DNA from 4 places in the Pseudogracilibacillus sp. SE30717A genome. Region 2 is predicted to be linked to each of the others. Evidence: riboswitches for the same ligand, from Rfam matches in the RefSeq annotation. Region 2 holds a riboswitch; each other region holds the start of a gene.
What was found. A riboswitch is a leader RNA that binds a small molecule or an ion and turns the genes downstream of it on or off. The one in region 2 is predicted to bind cobalamin.
Positions count from the first base shown of each region.

Region 1 (4,905 bases), on a different contig from region 2:
TTCTGTTATGTTGGAATGCTATACTTTGATTTGGAAACAAATTAATAGATAAGTAAATAGATTCTTTAAAAATAGATACATAGACTAAAGGGAGAGAGAAAGTTTGAAGAAAGTTATAGCTGTTACTGGGGTTGTGCTTCTAACCTATGCATTTGCAATGGGACCTATTGATGTACATGCAGAAAAAAATTTGTCGGAAATTCAAAAAGAAAGAAAGGAGATAAAAGAAGATCTAACAGAAGCAGAAAAAGAAGTTGCGGACATATTAATTGAAATAGAAGAAAAATCGAAAGAGATCATTGAATTGGATAAGACTTTAGAAGCAAATACTCAAGCGAAAACAGAAGTCCAAGAAGAAATGGATGAAGTTAATAAAGAGATTCAGGCTTTAGAAGATAAAATAGAAGAAAGATTTACTATATTACAAGACCGTGCAAAATCGTATCAAAAAACTGGCGGGAATATGGGGTATTTGGAAGTTCTTTTTGGAGCGGAAGATTTTAATGATTTTATTAGTAGAGTAAATGCAGTTACTGCAATTACAGATTCGGATGCTAACTTAATAAAAGAGCAAGAGGAAGATAAGAGGAAAGTAGAAATGAAGTTAGAAGAGCTAGAAGAACTTGAAAAAGAATTAATAGAAATTGAAAAGTTAGTAACAGAACAAAAAGAGCATGCAGTTCAAATGAAAGAAGAATTAGAAGATAAAAATAATGAATTAAATAAATTAGTTCATGATTTGGAACTGAAAGATGAAGAGTTAAACAAATTGGAAAATAAATTTTTAATGGCGTCTGCTCCTGCATCGGGTGGTTCTTTTAATTCTGCAGATGGTAATGGGATTTTAGGTTGGCCAACTGAAGGTGGGTACATCTCAAGTCATATGGGAAAACGTTGGGGTAAAATGCATAAAGGAATAGATATTGCTCGTACGGACCGTAGTACAAGCCCACCAATATTTGCAGCTGAAAGTGGCACGGTAGAAACAGCTGGTACATTAAATGGGTATGGAAATACAGTGATAATAAACCATGGAAATGGAATGAAAACTCTTTACGGTCATATGTCTTCGCTTACTGTCAGCTCAGGGCAGAAAATATCAAGAGGGGAACAAATTGGAGTAATGGGTGCTACAGGAAGATCAACAGGTATACATCTTCATTTTGAGGTTCATATCAATGGATCTATTCAAAACCCAATAAGCTATTTAAACTAAGAAAGCTTGTCAGGCATTTGGTCTGACAAGTTTTTTTAGTATGGAGGCAAGAAGGAAAAGAAGGAAAAGTTTCTGCTAAAAAGCTACTTATTTGAATACCTGAGCAAAAGGAAGGATTGTAAATTGTAAAATATTGTTTTATACTTATAACTAGTGTACTAAAAAAATTAATAGTTTGTGTTTTGGTTTTTTTGCATAAAGCAAAAAATTAAAAAGGAATCAGGTGAAAATCCTGAACGGACCGGCCACTGTAAATGGGAAGCTGCCCTTATAATGCCACTGGTTAAAAAACTGGGAAGGTAAGAGGTAAGCAAAGATCCATAAGTCAGGAGACTTGCCAAAGCATATATGCACTACACCTTCCAGGATAAAGGTTTGCATAAGAGCGGAATTTTCCTACTGTATTTACATGCATATATAGAATTTTCTATCAAACTCTTACCTTTTTCTGGAGGTAGGAGTTTTTTTGTTGAGCGAATGGTATTTTAAACTAAAGAAATAAACTAATAAATTTGATAAGGGGAGAGGAAACTTGAAAGTCATTCATAGAAAGTCGCAACGATGGTTATCGATATTTCTAGTATTTATATTATTCTTTGCATCTGTACCTACTTCAGCAGGAGCAACGAAAGACATTGATGCAAATGAAATCAATCAATTTGAAGTTGAAAATCAAGTAGAATTAAAGAATGAGGAAGAAGTAAATGTAGAAGCTGACCAATCTAATGAAGATATTAAAGAAGAAAAAGAAGACAATAGTGATGAAGAAAAAGACAAAGGTCTAGAATCCACAAAAGATAATAATTCTAAAAAGAGTGAAGAGAAAAATAAAGAAGAGTCGAACGATAATAATCTATCTAATGAAGATAAAGTAAAAGTTAAAAAAGAAGCTATAGAAGAAAACGATTCAAAGGATGAAGCAGAAAAGGAAGAGGACTTAGAAGATCGTAGTGCCGAAATTAAAGAAAAAGTTGAAATATCCGTTCAACATGCAACAGAATATTATAAAGACAACCCTCCAAATTATAAAAGTTATAAAGGATCGCATAGTGACTATTGGACCTATGCTGCATTGTGGGGAGCAGGACTAAAAAATTTAAGAAATGATATCCCTTGGGAATCTGAGGAATCTGCACCATGGGCACGACATACATACTGGTCACAAGGAAAAGATTCTAAAGTAACGAATTCAAACGAAGCTGCAGGAATTATAATTGGATCAATTCTACTAGAAAAAAATCCATATAGATTTGGCAATAGTAATGTCGTTGACGATTTAATAGCAAAGCAAAATAAAGAAAATGGTAATTTCTCTACGCTTTGGGGAGACCCTTGGGCAATGATCGCGCTTGATTTAATGGATGCAAAGTATGACAAAGAGAAGTTAATCAATTTCCTTTTATCTAAGCAATCAACTACAGGAATGTTTGGAGATGCAGATGCAACAGGATGGATTTTAACTGCATTAGCTCCATATTATAATGAACGACAAGATGTGAAAAATGCTATAAATGCAACTGTAGAATATATACATGAATATTATCAAAATAATAATGACGTTCCTGGACAAATGTTTGCAGCAAATTCTAACTCAACTGCTTCCATTATTATGGGGTTAGCAGCTAATGGGGAAAATCTATACAGTACAAAATGGACCACAGAAGAAGGTAATATTGTTGAACAATTCATCGATAATTATCAGCAAAAAAACGGATCTTTTTGGTGGCAAAAAGAACAAGCTGGGGCAATTGCAATGTCAACGGATCAATCTGTACTTGCTTTATCGACTGTTATACAAGGTGAGTCGATTTTTGTTCAATTAAAAGGTCACAGTCAAGGACTTAAAAAGAATACGACTGTTTCAGTCCGGGTTGAAGGAATAAATGAGACTAGTTATCCAGAACAAGACGTTCAAGTAGAAACATTTGCTGACAAACCAACTGCGTTAGAGGCAACTAAACAAGCTTTAAATGATGCAAGTATCCCTTTTGAAGACAGACATGGATACATTTCGAGCATTAAGGGAGACGAAGAAGCTTCTTTTGATGGTTGGGATGGTTGGCAATATATGGTTAATGATGTTTATCCCGATGTATATGCAGATGATTACGAAATAAAAGAAGGAGATAAAATTGTTTGGTTTTATGGAAATGTAGGTGATATTTACCAAGGAGTAGATGTTGCAGATGAAATCGAAAAACTAACATTAATTCCTGCAATCACTATTTCTTCAGAAATCTATGAAGATGAGGAAATCGAAGTTGAGGTTACTTCTACATATAATGTTTATGCAGAAGATTATAGTTTAGTAAAGGAAAACGAGAGAACAACGATCAAAGATGCCATTGTACATTTTAACGGGAAAACATACGCTACTGATGAAAATGGTATTGCAAAAATTCCAGCTGAAGATGTCAAAATAGGTGAATATGAACTGCAAGTAACGAAAGATATAGAAAACAGTTATCCGCGATTATTAAGACAATCGAAAAAGATTATAGTAAAAGAAAAACCAGACCCCAAAATAGATATAGATGGGTTTACAGATGGAGAAATAGTAAATCATTCTACAATAAACTTTTCCGTCTCAGCTAGAGATTATAAAAATAATGATATTGACCCTGTAGTTACATTAAATGAACAAAAAGTCACACCAGATAAAAATGGTACTTTTACAGTTGATTTAAATAAAGGCGAAAACATAGTAGAGATTATTGCTCGTGATGGGACTCGTGAAGTAAAAAAGGTATTTAAGATTACATTTGATCAACAAGAAGAGCAACAAAATCAGTTCATGGTAACACAATCGATTGTCATTTCCGGTAAAGAGATACCATTACCTGCTACGGAATTAGAAGTATACGAAGAGGATAATGTAATAGATGTATTAAAACGTGCTGCAAAAGAGCATAACATCCCAATTGAAGTGAAAGATTTAGGTTGGGGAGAATATGTAGCTAGTATTGCTAATGTTGCAGAGTTTGACCGTGGTGAACAAAGCGGTTGGATGTTTAGAGTAAATGGTAAATTCTCAGATGTCGGAGCAAGTGATGTTTATATAATTCCTGGTGATAAAATAGAATGGCTTTACACGTTGGATTATGGTAAAGACATAGGAGCAACAGAATTTGAACCAATTCGGGAACAAATGGAACCTATCATTGAAATCGATCATCTGCCTTCTGATTCACTTGTTAGAGATTCTAAACACACGATTAGAATTAGAGCGAACAGTTACTTTGGCACACCTCTGATACCAGTTGTAAAGTTAAATGGAAAAACAGTTGAGCGACAATCAGTGTCTAAACTTTCTCAAACAGATGTATCTAATGGTGAATCGGATGAACCATTTGTCTATCAATTAGAGTTTATTGAGGGTACAAATAGTATTGAAATAGAAGCAACGGATGCAGGAAAAAGAAAAACAGTTGAAAGATATGAATACACGTATATTCCACAAGATAAAGAGATAGAAAAAACGAATCCTCGATTAAACATAGAAGGGGTAAAAAATAATTCAATCGTTTATACACCGTCATTACGTTTGACCGTCTCTGCAGAAGACTATATGTTCAACCCATTAAGGCCATTAATCGAATTAAATGGGAAACAGATAGAGCAAAAGAAAGATGGTCAGTACGAAATTGAGTTAAAAAAAGGTGCAAACAAGATCGTAATTAGAGCGATAG
Region 1 covers NZ_JAXHDF010000004.1:98,927-103,831, reverse strand. Annotated here, with positions in the region: gene SPD48_RS07520 (murein hydrolase activator EnvC family protein) at 104-1,216, shown strand; cobalamin riboswitch at 1,383-1,572, shown strand; gene SPD48_RS07515 (DUF4430 domain-containing protein) at 1,749-4,905, shown strand, end outside.
Region 1: linked by a shared signal. The riboswitch ahead of SPD48_RS07515 (DUF4430 domain-containing protein) and the one ahead of SPD48_RS01470 (ribonucleoside-diphosphate reductase subunit alpha) in region 2 are both predicted to bind cobalamin.

Region 2 (4,905 bases):
CCCATCACTTGTCTTACTTCATGAGGATCAAATAAATACCAGTCGCCTCTATTTTCAACTTGTTCCATGAAATAGTCTGGTAAACAAACACCTGGGAAAATATCATGAGCTCTCATACGCTCATCCCCATTATTTAATTTCAAGTCAAGGAAAGGCTCAATATCGATATGCCAAACATCAAGGTAAATTGCGATAGCCCCTTTTCTTGTCCCTAATTGATCTACACTAACTGCAGTATTGTTTAACTGACGAATCCAAGGGACAACTCCACTAGACATGCCTTTAAAACCTTTGATGGAACTGCCACGTCCTCGGACTTTCCCCATATACACACCGATACCGCCCCCATTTTTAGATAGCTGGGCAACATCTGTGTTCACATTATAAATAGACTGTAGACTATCGTCGACCGTATCTATAAAGCAGCTCGATAATTGTCCATGTGTTTTTCCTGCGTTATTCATGGTCGGTGTGGCGACCGTCATATATAGATTACTTAATGCCCAATATGCTTCAAGGACTGACTGACTACGATGTTCTTTCTTTTCATCCTGCATTAAGTGCATCGCAATGATCATCCAACGCTCTTGTGGTAATTCATAGACATTTTTATCATGGTCAGTTGCTAAATAACGAGTGGCTAATGTATAGATCGCGAGATAATGAAATAGTTTATCTTTTTCTGGATCAATCTGTTCATTAAAATAATTAATTTCTTTTTCTGAGTATTTTTCTAATAATGCTGGTGTGTAGATCCCTTTATCAGTTAGTAATTTAATTAGTTCATAAAAGCTGCCATAACGCTCGGTTGCATCATATTTCCGATTTTGCGCTGCTTTTTCATAAAGCTGCTGTAAATAAATTTGGCTGGCAAGAAATGTCCAATCCGGATTTGCTTCATTAATGTTTTCTAACGCATTTTTAATCAAAATATTTGTCTTCTCTTCAAAACTAGTATTCTCATTTATCAACCGAAGCGATTTTTCAGTAAATTCTTTCAGTGACAAATTCAAACCTTTATGAGCCGTTTCAATAATCTTCTCTATTTCATTAGCTTGCTTACTTGCAATTGCCATACTATCTCCTCCTAAAGTCACTTACAGTGAATACTAAATAAAAAAGCCATTTACCCGGGATAGGATAAACGGCTTATGTAACAAATAGAAGACAGTAAACGAACTAATCAAATAATAGTTCAATGTTCAGCCGCTCCATTATCCCTCACCCCGGAGAAATGAAACTTCGTTAAAAGGCAGGTCTCCTGACTTATGTTTACCTGAATAAGATCCCTTCCCATACGCTTACAAAATGTACAGTGGTTTGCTTATCTTATTCAATACATTTACAGTTGCGGGGGCAGTTCCAGCATTGCACTGGATTCCCTTTTAAAACACATTCGTGTCACCTAATTAACTATATATTGTATTAAATTTTATGAGTTTAACTATATATTGAATATCCTAGCATAAAAAAATTTCGATAGCAATCTTTTTACAATCAATTTTGATAAAGTTCGAGTCGTGTAAAAAACGCTTTAACAAATTCATAAAATAACTTTTCTGTTGGTAGTAAATCACGTTCTTTCGGAATAATTGCACCAACAGAACGCTTTAAACTTGGCTCAATTACCGGAATTTTTACGGTTGCCCGTGGTAAACAATCAACTATTGTTACCTCTGGAATTAACGTTACCCCTAACCCTGCAGAGACTAAACCTTTAATCGCATCCAAATCTTTTCCTTCAAATGAGACTTTAGGATGAAAACCTCTCTGAATACAGCCTTCCATAATTACTTTTCTTAAAATAAACCCTTCAGGGAATAAAACAAACGACTCATCTCTTAATTCGATTAATTTTAATGAAGAACGGTTCGCAAGTGGATGATTATATGGTAATAAAGCGACAATGTCCTCTGTAAATAAAACACTACTTTTAATTTTCTCTTTATCTGTCGGTAACGGACCGACAACAGCAATATTTATATCCCCTTTTATCACTGCATTAATTAATTCATTATGTGAATCCTGATATAGTTCAAATTTCACATCAGGATATTGCTTTCGAAAGTTGTAAATAGCTGTTGGTAATATATACGATGCTAAACTTGCAGAGAACCCAATATGGATAGTCCCTTTTTCAGGATCAATATACTCTGAGACGACTTGTTTTGCGTCATCTATTACATTGATCGCTCGTTCCATATGCTCTAAAAAAACTTTTCCAATCCGGGTCAGTCTCACCGTTCTTCCTTCTCGTATAAATAAATCAACACCGAGCTCTTCTTCTAGATTAAATATTTGTCGGCTAACAGCAGATTGTGCTACATGTAATTTATTAGCTGCTTCTGTTACATGTTCCCTTTTGGCAACTTCCATAAAATATTTGATTTGTCTTAGTTCCATCCGAATCACCTCTGTTTCCATTATCTCATAAAAGCATAAGTCATATCTATAATTAATATTGTATAGATTGATTTATTTCTGTACAATAGAAATATGGATACTTATGTAAAAACTTATAGAATTAGACTTATTGTTTAATAATAGATAAAAAGAGGTAATTACTTAGCTAGAAAAGGAGGTATCATCATTGTTAAACACGAAAGAAAATAGTACAAAAGAAGAGCAAGCTGTTATAGATTATATGAATAGTACGTATGAAAAAGTGAAAGCTCGCGATCCGCATGAAAAAGAATTTTTACAAGCTACTAAAATGCTTTTTGATTCTCTTATACCTGTCTTTGTGAAAAACCGCACATATAAAGAAGCTAATATTTTAGAACGGATTATTGAACCTGAAAGAATTATTTCATTTCGAGTTCCATGGATCGATGACAATGGCAACGTTCAAGTGAATAGAGGATATCGGGTTCAGTTTAACAGTGCTATAGGACCTTACAAGGGAGGAATTCGATTTCACCCTTCAGTTAATTTAAGTGTAATGAAGTTTTTAGCATTAACCCAAATATTTAAAAACTCACTGACTGGTCAAGCGATTGGCGGAGGAAAAGGAGGCGCCGATTTCGATCCTAAGGGTAAGTCGGATAATGAAATTATGCGGTTTTGTCAAAGCTTTATGACCGAACTGTATAAACATATTGGACCAGATACTGACGTTCCAGCTGGAGATATTGGTGTCAGCAGAAGAGAAGTTGGATATATGTTCGGACAATATAAACGTCTTCAAGGCGCCTATCATGCTGGTGTATTAACTGGAAAAGGGCTAAACTATGGTGGTAGTTTAGGACGTACGGAAGCAACAGGATATGGAACAATCTATTTCGTTAATGAGATGTTAAAAGATCGCCGGATGAGCATGAAGAATATGACAGTCATTACGTCTGGCTCTGGAAATGTAGCTATTTATGCAATGGAAAAAGCGATAAAACTTGGCGCAAAAGTAGTTGCATGTAGTGATTCAAATGGTTATGTCTATGATAAAAATGGACTTAGCTTACAAACTATTAAACGTATTAAATTTTCAGAAGGTGCCCGGATTAGTGAATATATTAAATCACATCCAGAAGCTGAATACTTTGATGATTGTTCAAAAATTTGGTCAGTACCATGTGATATTGCCCTACCATGTGCTACTCAAAATGAAATTGACGATGACTCCGCACAAATGCTTATTAAGAACGGCGTTAAAGTAGTCGCTGAAGGTGCAAATATGCCTTGTACAATTGAAGCGATTGATGCATTTCTTGAACATGGCGTCATGTTTGGCCCCGCTCAGGCAGTGAATGCAGGAGGAGTGGCATGTTCTGCACTTGAAATGGCCCAAAATAGTTCTAGATTAAGCTGGACGTTTGAGCAAGTGGATGAAGAACTGCAAAATATTATGAAAAATATTTACCGTAATTGTACTCGAGCTGCCCAGAAATACGACCACCCCGGAAACCTTGTCGTTGGTGCAAATATTGCCGGGTTCACCAAAGTTGCTGATACGATGATTGAACAAGGAGTCATTTAAAACATACTTTCGCACTGACTTTATTAAGACCTATACAAAGAGAAGATTGATAAATTAAGGACATTACCTACTAGAAATGTTAACTAGGTAATGTCTTTTTTTCTTCAACTAGCACATCCGTTTGCGGACGCATCAAACTATCCGGTATAATGAAGAATTAACTGATACAATGCGATACAAAGTCCTAAGATACTCGCTTTTATTTTAGATGGATGGTATCTTTTATTACCGTACAAATAAATGGAAATAAATATAAACCCTATGGGGAGCCATAGCTCAAAGACACCATTTCTTGTACTTTGAGAATAAATTGGAGCAATATAAGTGCTAATTAGAAAATAAAAGAAAATAGTAAAACGTCGTGTTTCTAATTGCTTGCTCCATCTTACTAAAAGGACAATTATTATAATTGAGATAATTGTAATGGATAAAGAAGGTAGAACAATAGAAGCACCGTTTCCAATCTTAAATTCCATTCTTATTTGCTCCTTTCAGAGATTTAACCTATAACTCCGATAGTTTTATAGGTATGGTTAAACAATATGGCCCATTCCGGCACAACGTTGGACGACAATTGCAATCGTTAGCGTAATAAGAATTATGAATGTAAAACGCTATGAATAAAATATTTTGCATTCTCTGCGTCTTTTTTCTTAACATAAACAACATATTGGTTTTCGTAATTCTTCGTAATTCCAATACTTCCAAAGTTTCCTCTCGTTGTTCCATTTGCTCTCCATTGTGCTGATTGGTCAATAACTTTATAAGTATATTTAATACCCTTACTTTTTAAAACCTCTCTAACCTTTGAAAGTTCATCCATTGAATATCCGATATAAACTTCTACTCTATTAAAGATAAACATATCCAACTACCTTTTTATTTAATTTCTATTTTGCACTCCACAGAAAATTTTGCTGTTATTCTCTAAG
Region 2 covers NZ_JAXHDF010000001.1:328,056-332,960, forward strand. Annotated here, with positions in the region: gene SPD48_RS01470 (ribonucleoside-diphosphate reductase subunit alpha) at 1-1,076, opposite strand, end outside; cobalamin riboswitch at 1,235-1,424, opposite strand; gene SPD48_RS01475 (LysR family transcriptional regulator) at 1,498-2,403, opposite strand; gene gdhA (NADP-specific glutamate dehydrogenase) at 2,645-3,973, shown strand; gene SPD48_RS01485 (hypothetical protein) at 4,111-4,449, opposite strand; gene SPD48_RS01490 (hypothetical protein) at 4,572-4,838, opposite strand.

Region 3 (4,905 bases), on a different contig from region 2:
TTGGCGTAGTGTAGTAGGAAAACTAGCAATAACGATATTATTGCTAGTTTCTTTTGTCTTATTTATCCTTACCATATTATTATTAGAATTTTTTGAAGGTTTTCACGTGCAAGAAGCCGAAAAAGCAATGGTGCAATCTGCCTCTAAAATGTCCATGTTAGTAGAAGAACATGATGAAAAACCATTGATAACTGAAATGGTTGAGCGAGTAAAAGATCCTACAAGTAGAGTTATAATTTATTTTGAAGATGGGGAGATATGGGCATCTGAGACAACGAATCAACATTTGTTAAATCTAGATGCTATATCACCTGAAAACAATCCTAGTTTAATGAAGGCTATTACTGAGCATACACCTTACAATGAAAAAATGACCATTCTAGAAGACGAAACAGAAATAATGGTCATTGGGACTCCAATCCCTCATAAAGGCGGAGCAATCTTTGTATTTCAGTCACTAGACGTAATAAATCAGACGAAAGCGGAAACGACAAAAATAATTTTTGTCGCAGCAGCGATTGCCATTCTGCTAACAACTATTTTTGCATTCTTCCTGTCTACAAGAATTACTGCTCCATTAATACAAATGAGGAAGGCAGCAATTGATTTAGCGAAAGGTGAATTTAATACTAAATTACCTGTTTTAACCCACGATGAAATTGGTGAATTAGCAATTGCATTTAATCGAATGGGTAAACAGCTTAATTTCCATATCAATGCACTTCGACAAGAGAAAGAGCAGTTAACAAGTATTGTAAATTCGATGGCCGATGGGGTAATTACATTAACACGAGAAGGTAAAATCATTGTTATTAACCCGCCTGCTGAACAATTTATACAAGATTGGTATTTTGAAAATAATGTTCGCTTTGATGAATATGAGGACCAACTTCCTGATGACTTACAATTAATTCTTCAAAAAGTTATCAAAGAAGAAAAAGAAGTTTTGCAAGAACTCAATTTACAAGGTCGAGATTGGGTAATGATTATGACCCCATTATATGATAATTCATATGTACGCGGAGCAGTAGCCGTTATTAGAGATATGACCGAAGAACGGCAGTTAGATAAATTACGAAAAGACTTTATTTCAAACGTCTCTCATGAATTAAGAACGCCTATTGCGTTAATGCAAGGTTATAGTGAGGCTATTGTTGATGATATTGCCGAGTCTACAGTTGAAAAAAATGAACTCGCAAGTATTATTCATGAAGAATCTCTTCGAATGGGACGTCTAGTAAATGAATTATTAGATATTGGACGTATGGAAGCAGGCCATATTGAATTAAACTTAGAATCTATTGATGTAGAACAATTTATTGAACGAATTTATAAAAAATTCATTGGAATGGCAGATGAAAATAATATTCAATTACGATTGACAAAAGAGATTGAAAAGAATATCATTACAATTGACCAAGATAGAATTGAACAAGTTTTCACTAATTTAATTGACAATGCACTGGGACATACGAAGCCAGATGGTTTTGTTCATATTCTTGTTCGTTCCAAAGACGGCTACTTTTATGTTGAAGTCGAAGATAATGGTAGCGGTATTCCTGAAGAAGATTTATCATTTATTTTCGAACGTTTTTATAAGGCCGATAAATCTCGGACTAGGAATAAGAAGAAAAAGGGTACAGGACTTGGTCTTGCAATTGCCAAACATATTGTTTCAGCTCATGAAGGAACGATTCAAGTTAAAAGTAAGGTAAATGAAGGTACAACATTCAGTTTTAAAATTCCACAATAAAATTAAATACCAAGGAAAGAATTAAGGTGCACTTGTGCATAATAGGGAATCTAGTGAAAATCTAGAACTGTCCTCGCAACTGTAAGTAAGGACGAAACAAGCGAAAAACCACTGTATTATACGGGAAGGTGCTTGGAGTAGGATGAATTACGAAGTCAGAATACCTGCCTTAATTCTAAAAAAGAATGTCGTTTCGAAGGAAAACGTACTTCTAATTTTTATGTCTAAAAAAGGAGAGTATTAAAATGAAGAAATGGTTGGTTTCTATTTTTACAGTAGTGAGTACATTATTTTTACTTATTGGTTGTTCCAATGATAGCGCAAATACAACACAGGAAGAAAATGCGAATCAAGAGACAGAAGAAGTACAAGAGACTCAAGTTCTTGTCACTATATCTAAAGATGAAGGAAAAGAAATACTATCAGAAAAAGAAATTCAAATTGAAGAGAATGAGATTCTAATGGATGTAATGAAGGAAAATTTTGATATTGAAGAAGATGGCGGATTTATTAATTCCATCGACGGTGTAGCACCGGAAGAAGATGAACAAAAAGCTTGGATGTATTTTGTGAATGATGAAATGGCGATGGTTGGTGCTACAGAGTATGAATTAGAAGATGGAGACCACGTTGTTTTTGATTTACAAGCGTGGGAATAAACCGTTTTGAATACATATAAACTAACCTTACTTGCAATATTTGCCGCATTAGGCATTGTCGGTCGTTCTGTACTTGCTTTTATACCTAATGTGCAACCTGTCACAGCATTAATTATTATTTGTGGAATTTTAATTGGTCCGGGATCCGCTCTAATACTCGCGTTAATTATTACATTTTTATCAAATATCTTATTAGGTATGGGTATTTGGACAATTTGGCAAGTGATTTCATGGGGATTAATTGGAGTTATTAGTGGTATAATTGGAAAATACTTCCCGCGAATCCCATTGTCTGTTATCGGTTTAATAGGTATTTTGAGTGGATATTTTTACGGGGTTATCATTTCTCTGACAACGTATCAAGTAGCAGGAAAGTTCTGGCCATATTATATTGTAGGGCTGCCATTTGATACGTATCACGCAATAGGTAATGTAATTTTTATTATGTTATTGTATCCGATCATTACACATTTATTAAAAAAGTATGCGAAAAATCGATTTCCTATTCAACAACAATTAATGAAATAATTCATATTTGGAACTCATCCGAGGATGAGTTCTTTTTTATTTAAGAGAAAGTTTTGTCAGTAGGATCAATTTCATAACTGAAAGTGACTTAGGAAATCAAATGAAGAAGTTTTGAAGTTTGGATAACATATAGTAAAATATACTCAAAGCTAAGAGGAGGTCTGGTTGTTGTTTGCGCATATTTTATTGACATGCTACTTAAGAATGCAAAAAGATCGTTCTATTTCTGCTGTATATTATTTACTGCAAGGAAAGCAATCCATACAGACGATTCAAGATGCACAACTTTATGATTTAACCTCTTTTTACGGTATTTATAAAGATTTATCGAAGGAACGATTTTATACTTACATACATGATTTTGTCGATCAAGGACTACTATATTCAAATGATAATTCTAATGATTATACCCTTACTGAAAAAGGGACAGAAGTGGTAGTACATAACCAGTTAGAAACAACTTTTTTAGATGGAAATTCTTATCGGTCTTATGACCAAATATATTTTGCACGGCTTTTACTGCTTATACAAGTTTGGACTAATAGTAAAAAGAAAAACTCTACTTATATTCCAATTATAGAGAATAAAGAAATAGAGGATTGGGTGAAAAAATACTATCGTAAGACAAGATACAATATTAGCGAGAACTTAAACTTGCTTTATAAGGAACTTGCCTCCATTCTAACATTTTTGCCACCTGACCATCCGTCACTATTTATAAGTCAGTTTACTAGTTATAAATCTATTGGGCTTACAAAGGAACAACTAGCTATAAAATCGGGGTATACCCTTGAAGATGTTCACATTATAACAATTAATACTGTTCATTTGATATTGAATAAAATGAAGGAATATAAGTTATTATTTACAATAGGAAAAGACTTACTTCCTCAGAATAACTTGACTGAATCAGCCAAATATACAAATCATTTATTAAAGAAAAGTTTGTCCTTACAAGAAATTGCTCGTACAAGACAACTTAAATTGAATACGATTTATGACCACCTTGTTGAAATAGCATTGTATGATGAGAACTTTAATCTATCGGCCTATGTTCCAGATACGTATCGTAAAGAAATTTTACAAGCTATCAATGTTGTAAAGTCTTATAAGCTAAAAGAAATAAAGGATAATATAGATCAAAATATAAGTTATTTTCAAATCCGGCTTGTATTATCAAAGTTAAATGAGCTATAAACGGAAGTGAATAAAGTGTTTACGGTGAAAAATCTTTACGCTAATTTACAAAAATATTTTAACTATAAACATTTTCAAGAAGGGCAAAAAGAAATCATTGAAAGTGTTTTAAATGGAGACGATGTATTAGGAATTTTAAGAACAGGTTCCGGTAAGTCCTTATGTTATCAACTACCAGCGGTAATGTTGCCGGGAATCACTGTTGTCGTATCCCCATTAATTTCGTTGATGATCGATCAAGTTCGACAAGTTAAATCTTTCTATTATAAAGAAGTAGTTGCTTTACATAGTCTTCAAAGCAAGATTGAAAGAGTACAAACACTAAATCAACTACATCATTATAAACTTGTTTATGTTTCTCCAGAACTATTACAGCAAGAATCAATTTTATCTAGGTTTAAACAAATCAATGTAGCTTTATTTGTTATTGATGAAGCCCATTGCATTTCCCAGTGGGGATATGATTTTAGACCCGATTATTTACGATTAGCAAACATTATAAATATATTAGGAAGGCCTACCGTTCTAGCTTTAACAGGAACAGCAACAAACGAGGTACAGAATGATATTAAGAATAAATTAAAATGCCCAGACATGAAAATGCATGTATTTCCAATGGATCGACCAAATATTTCATTAATTGTCCATAAAATTACTGGAGGCGAAGAAAAAAAACTATCGATTCTTTCTTCGCTATTAACAACATACCGACAACCTACAATCATTTATTTTTCAAGCAGAAAAATGACGGAAAAAATTGCTCATCTT
Region 3 covers NZ_JAXHDF010000002.1:111,541-116,445, forward strand. Annotated here, with positions in the region: gene SPD48_RS03285 (ATP-binding protein) at 1-1,753, shown strand, start outside; cobalamin riboswitch at 1,761-1,939, shown strand; gene SPD48_RS03290 (DUF4430 domain-containing protein) at 1,999-2,412, shown strand; gene SPD48_RS03295 (ECF transporter S component) at 2,419-2,940, shown strand; gene SPD48_RS03300 (helix-turn-helix domain-containing protein) at 3,109-4,137, shown strand; gene SPD48_RS03305 (RecQ family ATP-dependent DNA helicase) at 4,153-4,905, shown strand, end outside.
Region 3: linked by a shared signal. The riboswitch ahead of SPD48_RS03290 (DUF4430 domain-containing protein) and the one ahead of SPD48_RS01470 (ribonucleoside-diphosphate reductase subunit alpha) in region 2 are both predicted to bind cobalamin.

Region 4 (4,905 bases), on a different contig from region 2:
GGTGGATTTAATGCAAAAGAACTCCCAGTACCGATGATGAATATTTTAAATGGTGGAGAACATGCAGATAATAATGTAGATATTCAAGAATTTATGATCATGCCAGTTGCCGCACCTTCATTTAAAGAAGCAGTTCGTGTTGGTGCAGAAATTTTTCACGCGTTGAAAAAAGTTCTACAAGATAAAGGATTAAATACTGCTGTAGGTGATGAAGGTGGCTTTGCCCCGAATTTATCATCGAATGAAGAAGCACTTCAAACGATTGCTGAAGCAATTGAAGTAGCAGGATACAAAGTCGGTGAAGAAGTTCAGCTTGCTATGGACGTAGCTTCATCTGAATTTTATGAAGATGGAAAATATAATTTAAAAGGTGAAGGTGTAGTCCGTACGTCTGAAGAAATGGTTGATTGGTATGAGAAAATGATCGAGAAATACCCAATTATTTCGATTGAAGATGGACTTGATGAAAATGATTGGGAAGGTCATAAATTGTTGACAGAACGAATTGGTGACCGAGTTCAGTTAGTTGGAGACGATTTATTCGTGACAAACACGAAAAAACTCGCTCAAGGAATTGAACAAGGCGTTGGAAATTCTATCTTAATTAAAGTGAACCAAATCGGTACGTTAACAGAGACCTTTGAAGCAATCGAAATGGCTAAACGAGCAGGATACACAGCTGTTATCTCTCACCGTTCAGGAGAAACAGAAGATGCAACGATCGCAGATATTGCTGTTGCAACAAATGCCGGACAAATTAAAACAGGGGCACCTTCACGTACAGACCGTGTTGCAAAATATAATCAATTAATCCGTATTGAAGACGAACTTGCTGGAATTGGTGAGTACGCTGGTTGGGATGCTTTTTATAATTTAAAAAAATAAATAAGAATAAGGAAATCATCAGTGCATGCTGATGATTTTTTTTATGGGATAATTGCTCCCGATCATGAACTATGAGGATAGTGGTTAAATTAACTTAAGAAATGCCGATATGTTTCACTCGCTGATATATTTCATTAACCGCCGTTACCCTAGCTGGGACCGCCGATAAAAACAAAGTTCCGCTGTTATCCGTCGCAAACCGCCGTTATTTCGGATGGAACCGCCGATATGTTTCCGCTCGCCGATATATTTCATTAACCGCCGTTACCCGGCTGTGACCGCCGATAAAAACAAAGTCCCACCGTTTTTCGTTTCAAACCGCCGATATGCTTCGACTCGCCGATATATTTCATCCCTCGCCGTTACCCCGGCTGTAACCGCCGATAAAAACAAAGTTCCGCCGTTATCCACCGCAAACCGCCGTAATTTCAGGTGGAACCGCTGATATGCTTCGACTCGCCGATATATTTCATCCCTCGCCGTTACCCTGGCTGTAACCGCCGATAAAAACAAATTCCCGCTGTTATCCGAAGCAAAGCGCCATTATTTCAGGTGGAATCGCCGATATATTTCATTAACCCCCGTTAACAAAGCTGTTCCCTTGAGTGGATAAGTTGTTATTAAATTTTCAATTACATGATTAACAGTATTTTCGTGATAAAATCTCGCGTTCTTTGACGAAGTTATCGGCGGCTAGGCATAATTTATCGGCGATTAACAGAATTTATGAGCGGAAGCACCAATTTTAATAGCGGTTATCAAATTATATCGGCGAATGAATAAATCGTATACAAACAATTCATTTAAAAATGTCTTCAAACTCGATTACAATAAACATAAAGTATTCGTTAAAGAAAGGGGCATGAAAATGAACGTATTGGTAGTAGGGGCAAACGGACAAATTGGAAAACAGCTTATTGACTTATTAAAAGAGAGTGAACATACTCCTGTAGCAATGGTACGGAAAAAAGAACAGGCAAATAAGTTTCAACAAGAAGGTGTTAAAGCAGTAGTGGCAGATTTAGAAGGTAGCGTTGAAAAGATAGCAAAAGCTGCTGCCGGCTGTGATGCAGTCGTATTTACTGCAGGGTCTGGAGGTCATACAGGTGCAGACAAAACTTTATTAGTAGATCTCGACGGTGCGGTGAAAACTATCGAGGCTACTGAGCAGGCAGGAATAAAGAGATTTGTTATGGTAAGTGCATTTCGGGCAAATAGCCGAGAGAAATGGAATGAAAAAATCCGTCATTATTATGTTGCTAAACATTATGCTGATAAAGAATTGTTAAGAAGTGGATTAACATATACGATTCTGCGACCAGGCGGTCTGACGAATGATCCAGGCACTGGAAAAGTCTTGATAGGTGAAAACCTATCCGAAAGCGGAACAATTTCGAGAGCTGATGTTGCTAAAATAGTTTTTTCCTGTTTGGATAATGAAAAAACGTTTAACTGTTCATTTGATGTATTAGAAGGGGAAGAAGCTATCGAGAATGCTTTAGAAAGATTATAGTAATATAAAAACTTAATGATATAATTAAGCTATTAACTGAATATAGGAGAAATAGGTGTAATAAAGAAATTATCTTTATTGCTTAAAAGGGAAACCGGTGAAAATCCGGTGCTGTCCCGCAACTGTGTATAGGAGCGATTCGAAATAATCCACTGTTTTCATATTTATGAAGACGGGAAGGATCGAAAAGCGATGATTATGAGCCAGGAGACCTGCCTATTTGATCTCGTACATCAGTTCCTACGGAGGATAGGAGGTGTTGGTAAAAGAGCGCGGTGTTTTTTAAATAAAGACGCCGAGGCTTATTTTGATTTGGATCATACACTTACGAACAACCTTCTTTTATAGGGAGGTTGTTTTTTTGTGGAAAAAGACTATGGAGGTGTTCAAATTGTACGGAACAGTCAATTACTTCATCGAGCGATTGCAGACAACAATAATGAATAGGCTTGTTATAGAAAAGAGTCTTTCATTAGAAGAAGGGTATACAAAATTTAAAAATGATATCCAAAAATTAGATGAAGCAAAAGAAGTGAAAGAGGCTTATTTAGTAAATTTAAACAAAGCATATGAAATCGTAAATGAACGTGTAGGTGGTCGCAAAGAAGATGAACTATTAGGAATGCTTATTTAAATTAGAAATTGGGGATGTCCAAAAAAACAAAAAGGACACCCCCTTTATCATTATTTTGCAGTTTTTTTCGCCGTTGTCGTTTTTTTCTTCGGTTTTGTTTTTTCTTTTTTTGCTTTATCCAAAGAGGCTTGGAGGGCATCCATTAAGTTTGTCACATTATCCGGCTTTTTCTTGTCAGTAACCGGTGTAGTCGTTTCTGTTTTCTTGTTTTCGATAATATCAAGTAAGGAGTCACGGTATTCATCTGTATATTTTTCAGGATCAAAAGCAGTTGTCAGTTGGTCGATTAATAATTTTGCGGTATCAAGCTCTTTTGTCACTATTTCTACTTTTTCCGGTATATTAGGTACATCCTTGATGTTTCTTACTTCATCTGGATAATGAATCGTTTCCACAACAAGTATGTTTTCATAGAAGCGAATGACTGCAAGCTGTTCTTTGGAACGAATCATCATCTTAGCTACCCCTATTTTACCCGTTTCTTCTAAAGCTGTACGTAATAGAGAATAAGCTTTTGAACCACCATCTCCAGGTGATAAATAGTAACTTTTTTCGAAATAAATTGGATCAATTTCTTCTAGTTTAACGAAATCAAGAATTTCGACAGCTTTATCACCTTGTTCTTTTTTTATTGCTTTTAAATCTTCTTCATCTAACATAACGAATTTGTCTTTCGTAATTTCATACGCTTTAACGATTTCTTCTTCTTCTACTTTTCGGTCGCAAACCGGGCATACTTTTTGATATTTAATAGGTGATTGACATTCTTTGTGAAGTTGTCTTAATTTCACATCTTTATTTTCTGTGGCAGCATGCATCTTTACAGGAATATTGACTAGTCCAAAACTTATGGTTCCTTTCCACATGGTATGCATGAAAAGACGCCTCCTTTTCAATTTAGTTTGTGTATGCTTTTGCATTTTTATCCTTTAAAAAGCACAACTTATTACTAAGAACTGAGGAGTGAAAATAAGATGGAATTAATGCAACCTATCCCAACAGCAAAAATAGTCCCGAAAAAAGATTGGATTTATGAAGTGAAATATGATGGTTTCCGTGCGTCTCTATTATGGAGCAAAAATAATATTCAAATTATTAGTAGGAACGATATAGATTTAACTGAAAATTTTCCAGAAATTTTAGCTTATTGTAAGAAAATTGAGCCGATACTTACTGAAAATTTACCTATTCAATTAGATGGAGAATTAGTTGTGTTAAATAATGCGTATCAAGCTAATTTTTCAGCTATACAAAAACGTGGTCGGCTAAAATTAAAAGAGAAAATTGACAAAGTTTCTATCGAGCGACCAGCTACATTTATTGCTTTCGATCTATTACGACAAGGTCAAAAAGATTACCGCCAAACATCCTTAAAAGAAAGAAAAAAACAGTTAGTAAATTTATTTAAAAAGCTAGAAGGAAAAGAGGATATGCCACTTCAAATGATTAAATCATATGAAAACTATGAGGAAATTTCAACCATTGTTTTTTACCATAAAGGTGAGGGCATTGTGGCAAAACGAACCTCAAGTTTATATGTACGTGGGAAAGCACATAGTGATTGGTTAAAAGAAAAAAACTGGCGAAAGATACATGTTTTTCTAACAGCATATGATTTAAAAAATGGTTATTTTCAAACCGGTATTTATAATCATGCGACAACAATTACTATTGGAAAATGTAAACATGGTTTAAGTGAAGAAGAAATGACGTCATTAAAAAAGGTGTTTATGTCAAACGGAGAGAAAGAGGAGCAAAAGGTCAAATTACCTCCAGCAATATGTGCCTCCATTAATACATTAGATTTACATGCAAATGAATTGCGAGAGCCGGAGTTTGCTGAACTACTTCCAACATTCGCACCGGAAGATTG
Region 4 covers NZ_JAXHDF010000004.1:151,784-156,688, reverse strand. Annotated here, with positions in the region: gene eno (phosphopyruvate hydratase) at 1-885, shown strand, start outside; gene SPD48_RS07740 (hypothetical protein) at 1,150-1,296, opposite strand; gene SPD48_RS07735 (SDR family oxidoreductase) at 1,754-2,398, shown strand; cobalamin riboswitch at 2,435-2,632, shown strand; gene SPD48_RS07730 (hypothetical protein) at 2,760-3,032, shown strand; gene ku (non-homologous end joining protein Ku) at 3,083-3,907, opposite strand; gene ligD (DNA ligase D) at 4,007-4,905, shown strand, end outside.
Region 4: linked by a shared signal. The riboswitch ahead of SPD48_RS07730 (hypothetical protein) and the one ahead of SPD48_RS01470 (ribonucleoside-diphosphate reductase subunit alpha) in region 2 are both predicted to bind cobalamin.